DNA from 3 places in the Rhodococcus triatomae genome. Region 3 is predicted to be linked to each of the others. Evidence: riboswitches for the same ligand, from Rfam matches in the RefSeq annotation. Region 3 holds a riboswitch; each other region holds the start of a gene.

Region 1 (4,971 bases), 1.4 Mb from region 3:
CCTCCGAGCCCCAGTCGTATCCGGCGCGCTTGGCCAGCGTCACGGACCGGTCCTGCTGATAGTCCTCGTACACGAACGGCCCGGTTCCCGCGATGTCGCCGGTGCACCTCTCCTCCGCGGTGAGCTCAGTCGTCGCGGCCGAGAGGATTCCCAGCTGGGGAGTGGACGAGGCCTGCAGGAACTGTGCGTTGGGAGCGTCGAAATCGACCTGGGCGGTGGTGTCGTCGATTGCGGTGGTGCCCGCGTACCCGCTGAGATAGCTCGCGCCGAGCGGTGCCTTCGCGGCAGTGAGCGTGTCGGCGATCGAGTCGAAGGTGCGTTTGACGGAGTCGGCGGTGAACGGCGTCCCGTCACTGAACGTGACTCCCTCCCGGAGACGGAAGGTGAAGGACGAGGCGTCCTCGTTCACCTCCCAGCTCTCGGCGAGCCAGGGCGTCAGCTCACCGGTGTCCGGGTCCTGGTCGGTGAGCGAATCGACGACCTGACGCGTGACGTAGATCGTCTGGTTGGTTCCCGACTGGGCGGGATCCGCGCACGTCGGAGCCTGGGACAGGCCGTAGCGCAGGGTGCCACCGGGCTGGGCGGGGCCGGCGGCGGCGCTTCCCGAATCGGTTCCGCCGCAGGCGGCGAGGGTCGCAGCCAGCACCGCGACGCCGACGACACCTCCGACGCGGGTTCGGCGAAGCGGCGACGGCAAGGACGTGTGGGACACAGGGATCTCCGTGATCTCGATGGGAAGGATCGGGAAGGGGGAACGGTGCGGCGAGACGCGGGTCAGCGTCGACAGATCGACGCAGACAGCCGGCCCAGGTCGACGTGCCTGCGCGCCCAGGCTCCGGTGAAGCCCTCGCTCGTCATCGGCCGACCGCCCCGAGTGGCCGGCTCGGCAGGTCCCGGCGCAGCACCGGAGCCACACTCGACTGGAAGAGCTCGAGGCCGCGGCGATGCTCCTTGTCGGGCAGACCGTTGCGCTCGGCGGAGAGATGGATCACCTCGTGACCGAACTGCTCGTGGTAGCGGTGCACCTTGTCGATCACCTGTTCCGGACTCCCGATCAGAGCCGAACTGCGCTCGACGAAGTCCTCGACCGTCTCGAACACGACGGGCAGTCCGTGCCCGCGGGCGAAGTCGAGTTGGGCAGCGTGGATCGGCCGCCACGCGTCGATCGCGTCCTGCGAGTTCTCGGTCACGTGGAAGCCCGCGGTACCGGCTCCCACGAGGGCGTCGACCGGGTCGTGGCCGTAGTGGACCCACCGCTCCCGGTAGTACCGGACGAGTTCCGCGTACGGCTCGATCGGATTCGTGACGTTGGCGGAGAACAGCGGGTCCCCGTACCGAGCGGCGAGGTCCACGGACTCGCGGCTGGTCGCGCTGCCGTGCCAGATCCGCAGCCGCGGTTGCAACGGCCTCGGAAGAGTCACCGCGTGCTCGAGCGGGGGACGGAAACGTCCCGTCCAGGTGACGTCCTCGCTCTCCCACAGCCGCCGCAGCAACTCGTACCCCTCGCGATTGCGCTCCCACTGGTCGTCCGGGGTGACGTGGAACAACTCGGCCTGCGCGGTGCCGTTTCCCTTGCCGATGATCAGCTGCAGCCGACCACCGGACAGGTTGTCGAGCGTCGAGTAGTCCTCGAACGCCCGCACCGGATCCAGCAGGCTCAACGTGGTGACCGCGGTCCAGAGCGCCAGGGTCTCGGTGCGTGCCGCGATGTTCGAGAGCACGACCGGCGGCGACGACGACAGGAACGGATGCTCGTGCCGCTCACCCACCGCGAACCCGTCGTATCCCAGTTCCTCGGCGAGCACGGCGGCATCGACCACCTCGCGCAGCCTCTCGGAGGTGGACTGCTTCTCGCCCGTCACCGGATCCGGCCTGTGCACGATCAGGCTCATCAGCAGGAACTTCACGAATACACCCCCGACACGGCGGGGCGGGCGCACGAACACGCACGAGAGTTCACAACGATTTCCTTCCCATCGATCCCGGCGGTAGCACCCGCACCCGAATCCCCGCGGCGAATGCGCGAAGTCCGGAGGGTTGCTGCGACGTCAACGAGCCAGGTCTCTCGGTCGCTCTGGATGGCAACCCGAACTCTAGGCCCGGCCGGCCAGGTCGTCAACTCGTCAAACACTCACTCCCGCAATGATTTAGCCGATAGAATCTGGGTGAATTCAAACCGTGACGACGGGCCGCGAATGGTGTTCGATGGGCCTCTCACCCGTCCGTCACCTACTCGGGACGGGCCGGTAACGTCGCTGTGATGACTTGGTGGGAATCGCTGGTGATCGTGCTCGCCGGCCTCGGCGCCGGGGCGATCAATGCCCTCGTCGGCAGCGGCACCCTCATCACGTTTCCCACCCTGGTCGCGTTCGGGGTGCCGCCGGTGACCGCGACCATGTCGAACGCCGTCGGGCTCGTGACCGGCGGGATATCCGCAACCTGGGGGTACCGGCGCGAGCTCGCCGGTCAGGGCTCGCGACTGAAGTGGCAGATCCCGGCATCGCTGCTCGGTGCACTCGGCGGCGCGTGGCTGCTGCTGCACCTGCCGGAGACGGTCTTCGCGCGCGTCGTGCCCGCACTACTCGTCGTCGCTCTCGTCCTGGTGGTGTTGCAGCCGCGGATTCAGCGTTGGGTCGGTGCCCGCGAGGATCTGCCGCTGTCCCGGACGCGGCTGCTGCTCCTCACCGTGGGCACCTTCGCCGTCGGTGTCTACGGCGGCTATTTCACCGCGGCCCAGGGCATCCTGCTCATGGGCGTGATGGGTGCGATCCTGCCCGAGTCCGTGCAGCGGATGAACGCCGCGAAGAATCTGCTCGCGCTCGTCGTCAACATCGTGGCCGCGGCGGCCTACATCGTCGTCGCGGGCGACCGGATCAACTGGCAGGCGGCCGGGCTCATCGCCGTCGGATCGGTGGTCGGCGGGGTCCTCGGCGCCCGCTACGGGCGGCGACTGTCCCCCGCGGCACTGCGAGCGACGATCGTGGTCGTCGGCCTCGTCGGGTTGTGGCGACTACTGGCCTGACCGGTCACACTGCCAGCGCCCTGGCAGGGTGACGGACGACGAGGAACGCCCCGGCTGGACCTACCTCATGGACATGGACGGAGTCCTGGTCCACGAGGACAAGCTCGTGCCCGGCGCCGACTCCCTCGTCGCCGAGCTGCGCGAGAACGGGACGCCGTTCATGGTGATCACCATTGAGGAATAACTTCTCAGCTGGCAAACCACCCGGAGATCGAGGTCAGGATGATTTCCCAGAAGTTCCACACGTTCACGGCTAACCCTTTCGACCTGGTGAACGATACGCTCTGTGATGCCCGTCACACAGGAGAAGCGCGATGCCACTCGACTCCCGGGTTCGCTGGTTTCAAACGATCGGTGATCGCCCCGAAGAAGATTTCGGATGCGATCTCGAAGGCGTCGACCAACAGCAGGCGAAAGACTATATCCGCCAGACTTGCAACTACGTCCGGGCCGACTTTCCGTCTGTCGACGTGAACCTGCGGATCTTTCGGAAGTTCGACCAGAAGGTCACCAGCCTCGAAGTCGAAGCCGCCCTCTCCGATGGAACCGTCATCGTCCACCGGTGGGTCATCGAGCGGGCGTGCCACGTCGAAGGGTGCCCCGAGGTGTCCGTCGCTACCGAGAAGAAGGCCCGGGTCTGCGACACCCACCGCACACCGAAGAAGGAGAAGGCCACATGAGGAAGAACAGCGCCTGGCTGGGGATCGTCGCCGGAGCGCTCGGACTGGGTCTGATCCTGGCGCTGACGATCGGGTGCAGCAGCAGCGATGCCGGATCCGGACCACCGACAGCGGCCTACACGGGAGAGGTGGTCCCGCCGCACGATCCGTACAGCACTGCCGGCGTGTGGAAGGTGCCCGAAGACATCAAGCCGGGGCGATACGCGGTCACCGAGGGATTCGGGGCGATCACTCTGGCGTGGGTGGGGATCTGCCCCGACCGCTACTGCGACGCCGGCTCTACAAGCTTCCCGCCTGCGCTTCGCGACACCGGGTTCGCCTACGCGCCGTCCGGTGGGGGTACGGCCTACATCGTGGTACCCGACGATCCCACAGTACTCGCCGTCAGGAACATGGGCGTGATCCTGACACCAGTGGAGGAATGATGACCACAGCCAAGCAAGACCCGCCGGGTGTCGCCCTGATCGAGCTGGACCGGTGCCGCCGAGGTGTCGCCCGCTGGAGCGCCTGGGATCGCACGTTCTGATTCGGCAGACGAGTCGCGCTGATGCTGTTCCTGTCCGGGCTCGGACTGTCCGTGGCGCCCCAGGTGTTCGGGCTGAGCCTGATCGGCACCGCGGCACAGTTGATGGGGATTGGTGTGCTCATGGGGTTCGTCAGCTGTCCCCGAACGCGCTGCGTGCCGTGATCGTCGGGTTGTGGCGACTGCTGGCCTGACCGGTCACACCGCCAGCGCCCGGCGGGGTCTGCGGCGCATACTGGCAGGGTGACGGACGACGAGGAACGCCCCGGCTGGACCTACCTCATGGACATGGACGGAGTTCTGGTCCACGAGGACAAGCTCGTGCCCGGCGCCGACTCCTTCGTCGCCGAGCTGCGCGAGAACGGGACGCCGTTCATGGTGCTCACGAACAATTCGATTCGTACGCCACGGGATCTTCGCGCCCGGCTGCTGCAATCCGGTCTCGACATCCCGGAGTCCTCGATCTGGACGTCGGCGCTGGCCACCGCCAAGTTCCTCGGCGACCAGCGCCCGGGCGGCACCGCGTACGTCGTCGGCGAATCGGGGCTCACGACCGCGCTGCACGATGCCGGGTACGTCCTCACCGACAACCACCCCGATTATGTCGTGCTCGGCGAAACCCGCACCTACTCGTTCGAGGCGATCACCAAGGCGATCCGCCTGGTCGAGGGTGGCGCCCGGTTCATCGCCACCAACCCCGATCCGACGGGGCCGTCGCGGGACGGGGTGCTGCCGGCGACCGGATC
Region 2 (4,971 bases), 1.9 Mb from region 3:
CGCGCCCGGAGCAGACTCGAACCATGGCAGTCGAGATGCGCACCGAACTCGCCGGTCTCCGCAAGAGCGCGCGCTGCGAACCCACCCCGAAGCGCGTCCGGGTGCGGTCCGGTGACGCGACGATCGTCGATTCGACGAGCGCGGTCCTCGTCTGGGAACCGCAACAGCACGTGCCGTCCTATGCATTCCCGACGGGGGATATTGCGGCGGACCTCACTCCCCGGACGCACACCGCCCGGGGTATCGAGTTCGATGTCGTCGTCGGCGGGCTGCGCGTCGGCCAGGCCGTGCGCCTCGCGGACCCCGGGCTGCAGGAGTACGTGCTGCTGCACGTCGACGACGGCCGGTGGTACGAGGAGGACGACCCGATCGACGGGCACCCGCGCGATCCGTTCCATCGGATCGACGTCCGCAGTTGTTCCCGGCTGCTGACGATCGGATGCGACGGCGAGAGGATCGCCGAGTCGGCGGACCACCGGATGCTGTTCGAGACGGGCTTCCCGTTCGCCCGGTTCTATCTCCCCGTCGAGCACGTCCTGATCGAGCTCGTCCCGAGCGCCACCCGGACCTGGTGCCCGTACAAGGGCGAGGCCACCTACTTCGACGCCCACGTCGGCCGCGGGGTGCTGCGCGACGTCGCCTGGAGCTATCCCACCCCGTTCGACGAGTCGCGGGCGATCACCGGGCTCGTGGCGTTCTACCAGGAGAAACTGGACGTGCGTCTCGAACGTCGGTAGACGTCGTCGGACACGGCGAACGGGCGGCTCCGCGGGCAGCGGCATCGCCGCGCCGGGAACCGCCCGTCCGTGGTGCGCTATCGGTTCGAGAGCGCCTTCTGCAGATTGACGTCGAGTGCTCCCAGGAACTCCTCGGTGGTGAGGTAGCCCTGGTCGCCGCCGACGAGCATCGCGAGATCCTTCGTCATCTGCCCGCCCTCGACGGTCCGGATGACGACGTCCTCGAGATCCTGGGCGAACCCGCGCACCTCGGGGGTGTTGTCGAGCTTGCCGCGGTGGTCGAGGCCACGGGTCCAGGCGAAGATCGACGCGATCGGGTTGGTCGACGTCGGCTTGCCCTGCTGGTGCTGACGGAAGTGGCGAGTGACGGTGCCGTGTGCGGCCTCCGCCTCGCAGGTCTTGCCGTCCGGAGTCAGCAGCACCGATGTCATCAGACCCAGCGAACCGAAGCCCTGGGCGACGGTGTCCGACTGGACGTCGCCGTCGTAGTTCTTGCAGGCCCAGACGTAGCCACCCTCCCACTTGAGCGCAGAGGCGACCATGTCGTCGATGAGGCGGTGCTCGTAGGTGAGCCCCGCAGCATCGAACTCGGCCTTGAACTCGGTCTCGTAGATGTGCTGGAAGATGTCCTTGAACGCACCGTCGTACGCCTTGAGGATCGTGTTCTTCGTCGACAGGTAGACCGGGTAGTTCTGCTGCAGGCCGTAGTTGAGCGACGCGCGAGCGAAGTCCTCGATGGACTTGGTGAAGTTGTACTGCCCCTGGACGACGCCACCCGCCTCGGGGAAGTTCACCAATTCGTGCTCGATCGGCTCGCTGCCGTCCGCGGGGGTGTACGTGATGGTCACCGTGCCCGGTCCGGGGACCTTGAAGTCGGTGGCGCGGTACTGGTCGCCGAATGCGTGACGGCCGATGATGATCGGCTTGGTCCAGCCGGGAACCAGGCGCGGGACGTTGGAGATGATGATCGGCGCACGGAAGATCGTGCCGCCGAGGATGTTGCGGATGGTGCCGTTCGGGGACCGCCACATCTTCTTGAGGCCGAACTCCTCCACCCGGGCCTCGTCGGGGGTGATGGTCGCGCACTTGACACCCACACCGTGCTGCTTGATGGCGTTCGCGGCGTCGACCGTCACCTGGTCGTCGGTGGCGTCGCGGTACTCGATGCCGAGGTCGTAGTAGTCGAGATTCACATCCAGATACGGATGGATGAGCTTGTCTTTGATGAACTGCCAGATAATGCGTGTCATCTCGTCGCCGTCGAGTTCTACGACGGTGCCCTCAACCTTGATTTTGGACATGGGTGCTTCGCGTCCTCCTGAGTTTCCTGGGTCGCTGTAGGAAGTTTCCCTGGTTGCACGACCACGAACGCACTTTGTGGGTGAGTCCGCGAACGATTCGATTATCAAAGCTAGCCGGTCGGGGTCGACCTCGGCGAGACCGGTCCCAAACAAGACAAGCGTACTGCTATGTCCGGAAACTTCAACCGGCGGGGCATGGAACAGGTTACTACCAATGGGTAACTTTCCGCAGATGGAAGGCGTGTTCGGTGCCGGTTCGGGCGCTCGGTCGACAGCGGTTAAGATCGACGGAGGTCATGAGCGTCAGCATCGAGCCCCGGCTGGCTGGCCGGCAACCCTCCACCGCGGTGGGGTGCCCCGGGTGATGACCTGGTTCCCCGATCACAGGGTCGGGAGACAAGCGCGGATCCACGTGGAGGTGTCAGCCATGAGTTGCCCGTCGGCCCCGAATTGCCTGTCGGCACCGCATCGCCTGTCGATACCGCATCGTCTGTCGACACCGCATTGCTCGCCGTGGACGAATTGCCACTGTCGTAGGTAGTCGCCAGTCCAGACCACTGCAGGCAGCCGCACGACGCGCACCCACCCCGGAGCATTCACCATGACCGAGAACTGGTCGTTCGAGACCAAGCAGATCCACGCCGGACAGACCTCCGACGCCACCACCAAGGCCCGGGCGCTGCCGATCTACCAGACCACCTCGTACACGTTCGACAACACCGATCACGCGGCGGCGCTGTTCGGGCTGGCGGAGCCGGGCAACATCTACACCCGCATCATGAACCCCACCCAGGACGCGGTCGAACAACGCATCGCCGCCCTCGAAGGCGGAGTCGCGGCACTGTTGCTCGCGTCCGGACAGGCAGCGGAGACCTTCGCGATCCTCAACATCGCCGGATCCGGCGACCACGTCGTCTCGAGTCCGCGGCTCTACGGGGGCACCTACAACCTCTTCCACTACACGCTGCCGAAGCTCGGCATCGAGGTCTCGTTCGTCGACGATCCCGACGATCTCGACCAGTGGCGCGCGGCCGTCCGACCGAACACCAAGGCGTTCTACGGCGAAACCGTCTCGAACCCGATGAACGACGTACTCGACGTCCCCGGGATCGCGGAGGTCGCGCACGCGCACGGGCTGCCGCTCGTCGTGGACAACACCGTTCCCACGCCGTACCTGATCCGTCCGCTCGAGCTCGGTGCGGACATCGTGGTCCATTCGGCGACCAAGTACCTCGGCGGACACGGCACCGCGATCGCCGGGGTGATCGTCGACGGCGGCACCTTCGACTGGACGGTCCGGGACGAGGAAGGCCGGGACCGATTCCCCGGCTTCACCCACCCGGACCCGAGCTATCACGGAGTGGTCTTCGCCGAGCTCGGGCCTCCCGCGTTCGCGCTCAAGGCCCGCGTCCAGTTGCTGCGCGATCTCGGCTCCGCGGTCTCACCGTTCAACGCGTTCCTCATCAGCCAGGGCATCGAGACCCTCAGCCTCCGCATGGAGCGTCACATCGCCAACGCTCAGGCCGTCGCGGAGTTCCTCGAAGGGCAGGCCCAGGTCACCTCGGTGAGCTACGCCGGGCTCGAGTCGTCACCGTGGCACGCACGCGCACTCGAGCTCGCCCCGAAGGGCACCGGCGCGATCGTCGCGTTCGAACTCGCCGGCGGGCTGGAGGCAGGCAAGCGATTCGTCGACGCCTTGACGCTGCACAGCCACGTCGCCAACATCGGGGACGTGCGTTCGCTCGTCATCCACCCGGCATCCACGACACATTCGCAACTGTCCGCGCAGGAGCAACTCGCAGCAGGCGTCACCCCCGGCCTGGTGCGCCTGGCGGTCGGGATCGAGGGCATCGACGACATCCTCGCCGATCTGCGTTCCGGACTGACGGCGGTCGGATCTTGACGGCGACATCGGTGCACGAGCTGCTGCTTCCCGACGGCCGGCTGAGCACCGTCGACATCGGCCCGGTCGAACTCGAGAGCGGATCCACCGTCGAGTCCGTGTCGCTCGCGGTCCAGCGCTGGGGCGAGCTCTCCCCCACCCGCGACAACGTGGTGCTGGTCGAGCACGCGCTGACCGGCGACTCCCACGTCGTCGGACCCGCCGACGACGTCCACCCCTCCCCCGGATGGTGGGAGGGCATGATCGGCCCCGGCGCGCCGGTCGACACCGACGAGTGGTGCGTCGTGGCCGTCAACGTCCTCGGCGGCTGCCGCGGATCCACCGGCCCCGGCTCGCTCGCACCGGACGGCCGTCCCTACGGCAGCCGATTCCCGTACACGTCGATCCGCGACCAGGTCACGGCCGAGCGCATCCTCGTCGATCTCCTCGGGATCGACCGGCTCGCGGCGGTGGTCGGCGGCTCGATGGGCGGCATGCGCGCGCTCGAGTGGGCCGTCACCCACCCCGACCGGGTCTCGGCCGCGCTCGTGGTGGCCGTCGGCGCCCGGGCCACCGCGGACCAGATCGGCACCCAGACCACCCAGATCGCGGCGATCACCGGGGACCCGGACTGGCAGGGTGGCGACTACTACGGCACCGACCGCGCGCCCCGCGTCGGGCTCGGCATCGCACGCCGGATCGCGCACCTGACGTATCGCACCGAGCACGAACTGGACAGCAGGTTCGCGAATTCCGCCCAGGACGGCGAGGATCCCTGGGACGGCGGTCGCTACTCCGTGCAGAGTTACCTCGAATACCAGGCCGACAAGCTCGTGAGCCGTTTCGACCCGGGGACGTACGTCCTGTTGAGCGAGGCGATGAACCGACACGACGTCGGCCGTGGTCGCGGTGGGATCGCCGCCGCGCTGGCGCGGATCACCGCGCCCGTCATCGTCGCGGGCGTCGATTCGGATCGGCTGTATCCCCTGAGGTTGCAGGAGGAGCTCGCCGAACTGATCCCGACGAGCGGCGACCTTCGCGTGCTCGAGTC
Region 3 (4,971 bases):
GGACGCCATCCGGCAGGAGTCACGATCGTGACCCTCGACGCCGGCGCAGGGCCGGTCGGATTCACCGCGACGTCGTTCGCCTCGGTGTCGCTGGACCCTCCATTGGTCACGTTCAACATCGCCGAGACGTCGTCGAGTATCGGGGCGCTGCGCGGGGCGCGCTCACTGGTCGTCCACCTTCTCGGTGAACACCAGCAACATCTCGCCCAGCGATTCTCCCGCAGCGCGGCCGAGCGATTCGCGGACGAATCACTGTGGGGGCGGCTGGACACCGGCGAGCCCGTGCTGCACGGCACCCCGAGCTGGCTGCGAGCGGAGGTGGACCAGCTGATCCCCGTGGGCGATCACACCCTCGTCGTCGGGCTGGTCACCCGCGTCCACTCCGACGACGAGGACGAGACCGCGTCTGCCCCGCTGCTCTATCACCGGGGTCGCTATCACAAACCGACGGAGCTCTGACCGAACAGATCCGGCCGGGCGGACCGGAACGCTCCGGCTCAGGACGCCAGTTCGCGTTCGCGCGGCGCCAGCCCGAAGCTACGCAACGCCTGATCGACGGCCTCCGATGTCGTGGTCAGGCCGCGGCTCTCCAGCCACGGCAAGGTGGTGTCGACGACCTGCTCGAGCACCCCGGGAAGGGTGAGCGGAAGCAGGGTGACGCCGTCCGCGACACCGGCTGCGGTGATGTCGGCGATCAGCCCGGCGAGACCGAGCGGAGTGCCGACGTACTGCAGCGAGACGGGGGTGCGCGGTGCGCCCCATTCGGAGTCCAACCGGGCCAGTTCCCTGCGGGCGCTGCGCGCGTCCGCCGCGATGAGGACCTCGAGATCGACGAGGACGGTGACGTCGTCGGGGTCCCGCCCGTCGTCGGCGAGTTCGGTGCGGATGCGGGCTCGTTCGATCTGAGCCTCACGCAGGTCGGCTGCCCGGATCCGCACGACGTGGCGCGGGTAGGCGGACAGGTCGAGACGTTCGCTCTCGGCGACGGGAACAGTGAGGTCGAGCCAGTAGTCCGGGCCGATCACCGGACGGGTGCCGACGGCCGATGCCGAGGCGGGATGGTGACCGGAGCCCGCCAGCTCCACTGCGACGTGCAACTGGCGGAGCGAGGTACGGGTACGGAGAGAGGTGTGCGACATGGGGATTCCTCGAGGAATGTGTAGGTGAACGACGCTGACGGAAAATCGGTCAGTTCGGACACATACCCGACGAGGTACGGCACAGATCCACGTGCCGACGGCACCACAGAGCGCGCTCCGCGCTCTCGGTCCGTGATGTCATGCGGCCCATGCTAGCGCGTTTCGCCGCCGGTGGGAGTGCCGCCGGTCACCCGCTCGGCACCGTCGTGCGCGCCGCCGCGGGTCGCCAGTTCGGCGAGGGCGTCGACCAGCCGCCGCACGTCCTCCGACCCGGTGCCCAGCCCCAGGCTGGCACGCACCGCGCCGCCCGGCAGGCCGAGCCGATTCAGGACGGGGTGCGCGCAGAACCTGCCGTCGCGGACTCCGATCCCGTGGTCGGCCAGGTAGGCGGCCACCTCGCGCGGCGCGACGCCGTCGACGGTGAAGGTGACGATCCCGACAGAGTCCTCGGCATCACTCCACAGCCGGAGCAGACGCACACCGTCGATGCAGCGCAATCCCTCGGTGAGCTGCGCGGTGAGTGCCGCCTCGTGCCGGGTGATCTCGTCGAACCCGATATCCGTGAGGGCCTCGCAGGCCGCCGCGAGTCCGGCCGCACCGAACAGGTTGGGCGTGCCCGCCTCGTGCCGGGCCGGCGACGCCGCCCACTCGGTGTGGTCCAGGGTCACGTCGCGGACGGCACCCCCGCCGGCGAGATACGGCGCCGCGGCATCGAGCCAGTCACGCCGACCCACCAGCACGCCGGCACCGAACGGTGCGTAGAGCTTGTGTCCGGAGAAGGCGAGGTAGTCGATCCCGCTCGCCGCCAGGTCGATCCGACGATGCGGAGCGAGTTGGGCAGCGTCCACCAGGATGCGGGCACCGCAGGCGTGGGCGATCTCGGCCAGCCGTGCCACCGGGAGGATCTCGCCGGTGACGTTGGAGGCGCCGGTCACCGCGAGCAGAGCGGCCGGGCGGGAGCAGAGTTCGCCGACCAGGGAGCGGATCGTCTCCTCGATCGTGTCGGAGGCGACCACCACCCGGGAGTTCTTCCACGGCAGCAGGTTCGCGTGGTGTTCGACGTCCAGGACGACGACGTCACCGGGCACGCACGCCGCCAGCAGGTTGAGCGAGTCGGTGGTGTTGCGGGTGAAGACGACGACGTCGTCGCCGGGGCCTCCCCCGGTGCGGGCACCGACGAACTCCGCGACCGCGACGCGGGCCTGCTCGTAGGCGTCGGTCGACACCTGCGACGCGTATCCGGCGCCGCGGTGCACGCTGGCGTAGGTGGGGACCAGTTCCCCGATCCGGGCGCCGACCTGCGCCAACACCGGGGCACTGGCCGCGTAGTCGAAGTTCGCGTAGCGGCACTGTGCGCCACTCGGGAGCGGCACACAGGTGCCCGAGACCTCGGCGAGCGGGGCGATGTCGGTGGTGCAGCGATCCAGTACAGCAGTCATGTCGAAATCCCTCGTGGTCAGGGACTCGTCGGGAACGGCAGCGCCCACGGAAATGGGACGTGGATCACCTCGGAGTCCGCGCTTGCCGGGCTCTGCTGAGCCGCAGCCAGGTCGTCACCCGGAGCACCCCACCGCGGAGGAGGGTTGCCGACCAGCGAGCCGGGGCTTGATGCTGGTACTCATGACCTGTGAGAGAGGTTGGCAGAAGTCCGGCGCGCTGTCAAACCCCCCGTCCGCTCACTCGCGGCTCACCTCGGCCAGGCGGCGTTCCAGGAATCGCCGCCGATTCTCGTTCACCGTTCCGGCGATCGCGTTCCGGTAGTGCACTCGCGACTCCTCGAGCCGTCCGGCGCGGCGCAACAGGTCCGCACGGACGGCGGACATCGCGTGCGCGGGTAGCGGTGAACGCGCCGACTCCAACCGGTCCACCTCCGCGACTCCCGCCTCAAACCCGTCCCGAAACCCCAGTGCCACAGCCCTGTTCAGTCGAACCACCGCCGAGTCGCCGTAGCCGAGGAGTGCGTCGTACGCGTCGACCAGCGCCGCCCAGTCGGTCGATTCCCACGACGGCGCGAGGGCGTGCACCGCGGCGATCCGGGCCTGCGCACCGTAGCGCCCGGCACCACGGCGCGACGCCGCTCGCAGACAGGCGATCGCGGCACCGATCTCGGCCCGGTCCCACCGGCTGCGGTCCTGCTCTTCCAACGGGACGACGTCACCGCGGACGTCCACCCGCTGACCGCGACGACTGTCCTGGAACTGTATGAGCGCGAGGAGCGCCCACGCCTCGGATTCGTCCGGCATCAACTCGCACAACAGTTTTCCGAGCCGGATCGCCTCGTCACACAGCTCGTCGCGCACGAGGACCGTTCCGGCGGTGGCGGCGTATCCCTCGGTGAACACGAGGTGGATACACGCCAGAACCTGCTCCGTCCGTTCCGGCAGCTGGTGATCGGGCGGCACCCGGAACGGTATCGACGCCTCGCGAATCTTGGCCTTGGCACGGCTGATCCGCTGCGCCACCGAACTTTCCGCGGACAGCAGGAGCCGGCCGATCTCCCCCGTCCCCAACCCGCACACCAGTCGCAGTGTCAGCGCCACCTGTGAGGCCGGGGACAGCGCAGGATGCGCGCAGGTGAACAGCAGGCGCAACTGGTCGTCGCGGACGGTCCATCCCGGCTCCGGTTCGGGGTCGGGGGCGGGCCACATCGTCATCGCTTCCCTCTCCCGGCCCGCCCTCCCCGATTCCCGGCGGAGGCGGTCGAGAGCGCGGTTGCGTGCCACTGTCGTGATCCACGCACCGGGCCGCTCCGGCACACCTGTCTCCGGCCACCGGCGGACCGCCTCGGCGAACGCCTCCTGCACGGCGTCCTCCGCCAGGGACAGATCGCCGCACATCCGGGTGACCGCACCCACCGACCGCCCGAACTCCTGCCGGAAGATCCGAGCCGGATCCGGGTCGCCGGAAGGCAGACGACTCCCGCCCGTGCCCATCGCCTCACCCGGTCTCGTCGACGATTCGGCGCAGTTCCACACAGCCCCGTTCGCCCAGCGGGATCCGAGAGGCGAGGGACACCGCCGTGTCGCGGTCCGGCGCCCGGAGCACGTACAGGCCGTTGGCCACCTCGACCGATTCGGTGTAGGGGCCGTCGCTGAGCAGCAGTTCCCCGTCCCGCACGCTCGCCGTGGTTGCCGCGCGTGGTGGGTACACCGCGCCGCCGCCTCGGATCGCGTCGCCGGCCCACTCCCCGAACTCGCGGTGTTCGGCTGCCCCGCGCTCCCACTCGGCGGTGCCCGGCGGGGTGGCGTCGGCCGCCGGTTCCCGGATCAGCGCCAGCCACAGCCCCGACGTGTCCGAGGCCGGCGACCACTCCGCCAACGGCCACACCTCGGTGTGCCCCGAGGCCGTGTCCGGGATGGCCCGGACCAGCTCCAGCACCGAATCGAGGTCGTCGGCCTCGAGGACGTAGAAGCCACCGATCACCTCGGCCAGTTCGGCGAACGGGCCGTCCGTCACCAGTCGCCCGTGCCCGTCGTTCCGGATCGTCACCGCCTCGGACGTCGGGTGCAGGGCGCCACCGCCGACGATCGCGGACTGCGACTGCTCCCAGAACGCCTCGTGCCGGGCCACCGAGGCCTCGAACTCGGGGGTCCCCGGTACCCACTCCGGACCCTCTTCCTCACCCATCAGCAATGCCAGATAGTTCACGGCTTCCTCCTCCGCTTTCGCCTCGTCGTGTCGAGAATCCCCGTCCCGACCGGAGGGCGCAGCGCCCTCTACCCAGACGACGAAGTGGGCACACTCACTTCGACACACCCTGCACATCGACACACAGCGGGCACGGGACAGGTGACGGGTGAAGAATGAACCAGGAGGACGAGTTCTCGGGCTC

The links. Region 3 has a riboswitch for S-adenosylmethionine ahead of G4H71_RS07975 (aminotransferase class V-fold PLP-dependent enzyme). Riboswitches for the same ligand answer to the same signal wherever they lie in the genome.
Region 1: another riboswitch for S-adenosylmethionine. It lies ahead of G4H71_RS14490 (LLM class flavin-dependent oxidoreductase); the one in region 3 lies ahead of G4H71_RS07975 (aminotransferase class V-fold PLP-dependent enzyme).
Region 2: another riboswitch for S-adenosylmethionine. It lies ahead of G4H71_RS17390 (bifunctional o-acetylhomoserine/o-acetylserine sulfhydrylase); the one in region 3 lies ahead of G4H71_RS07975 (aminotransferase class V-fold PLP-dependent enzyme).

The regions. Positions count from the first base shown of each region.
Region 1 covers NZ_CP048814.1:3,059,726-3,064,696, reverse strand. The annotation lists gene G4H71_RS14495 (ABC transporter substrate-binding protein) at 1-712, opposite strand, end outside; gene G4H71_RS14490 (LLM class flavin-dependent oxidoreductase) at 855-1,907, opposite strand; SAM riboswitch class I at 1,971-2,085, opposite strand; gene G4H71_RS14485 (sulfite exporter TauE/SafE family protein) at 2,261-3,022, shown strand; partial or broken gene G4H71_RS14480 (HAD-IIA family hydrolase) at 3,090-3,194, shown strand; gene G4H71_RS14475 (hypothetical protein) at 3,337-3,702, shown strand; gene G4H71_RS14470 (hypothetical protein) at 3,699-4,127, shown strand; gene G4H71_RS14465 (hypothetical protein) at 4,250-4,390, shown strand; gene G4H71_RS14460 (HAD-IIA family hydrolase) at 4,508-4,971, shown strand, end outside.
Region 2 covers NZ_CP048814.1:3,647,329-3,652,299, reverse strand. The annotation lists gene G4H71_RS17400 (DUF427 domain-containing protein) at 24-737, shown strand; gene G4H71_RS17395 (NADP-dependent isocitrate dehydrogenase) at 815-2,038, opposite strand; SAM riboswitch class IV at 2,331-2,447, shown strand; gene G4H71_RS17390 (bifunctional o-acetylhomoserine/o-acetylserine sulfhydrylase) at 2,640-3,941, shown strand; gene metX (homoserine O-acetyltransferase MetX) at 3,938-4,971, shown strand, end outside.
Region 3 covers NZ_CP048814.1:1,700,375-1,705,345, forward strand. The annotation lists gene G4H71_RS07965 (flavin reductase family protein) at 1-459, shown strand, start outside; gene G4H71_RS07970 (LLM class oxidoreductase) at 498-1,139, opposite strand; gene G4H71_RS22875 (putative leader peptide) at 1,189-1,290, opposite strand; gene G4H71_RS07975 (aminotransferase class V-fold PLP-dependent enzyme) at 1,292-2,578, opposite strand; SAM riboswitch class IV at 2,652-2,765, opposite strand; gene G4H71_RS07980 (RNA polymerase sigma factor) at 2,816-4,072, opposite strand; gene G4H71_RS07985 (YciI family protein) at 4,077-4,787, opposite strand.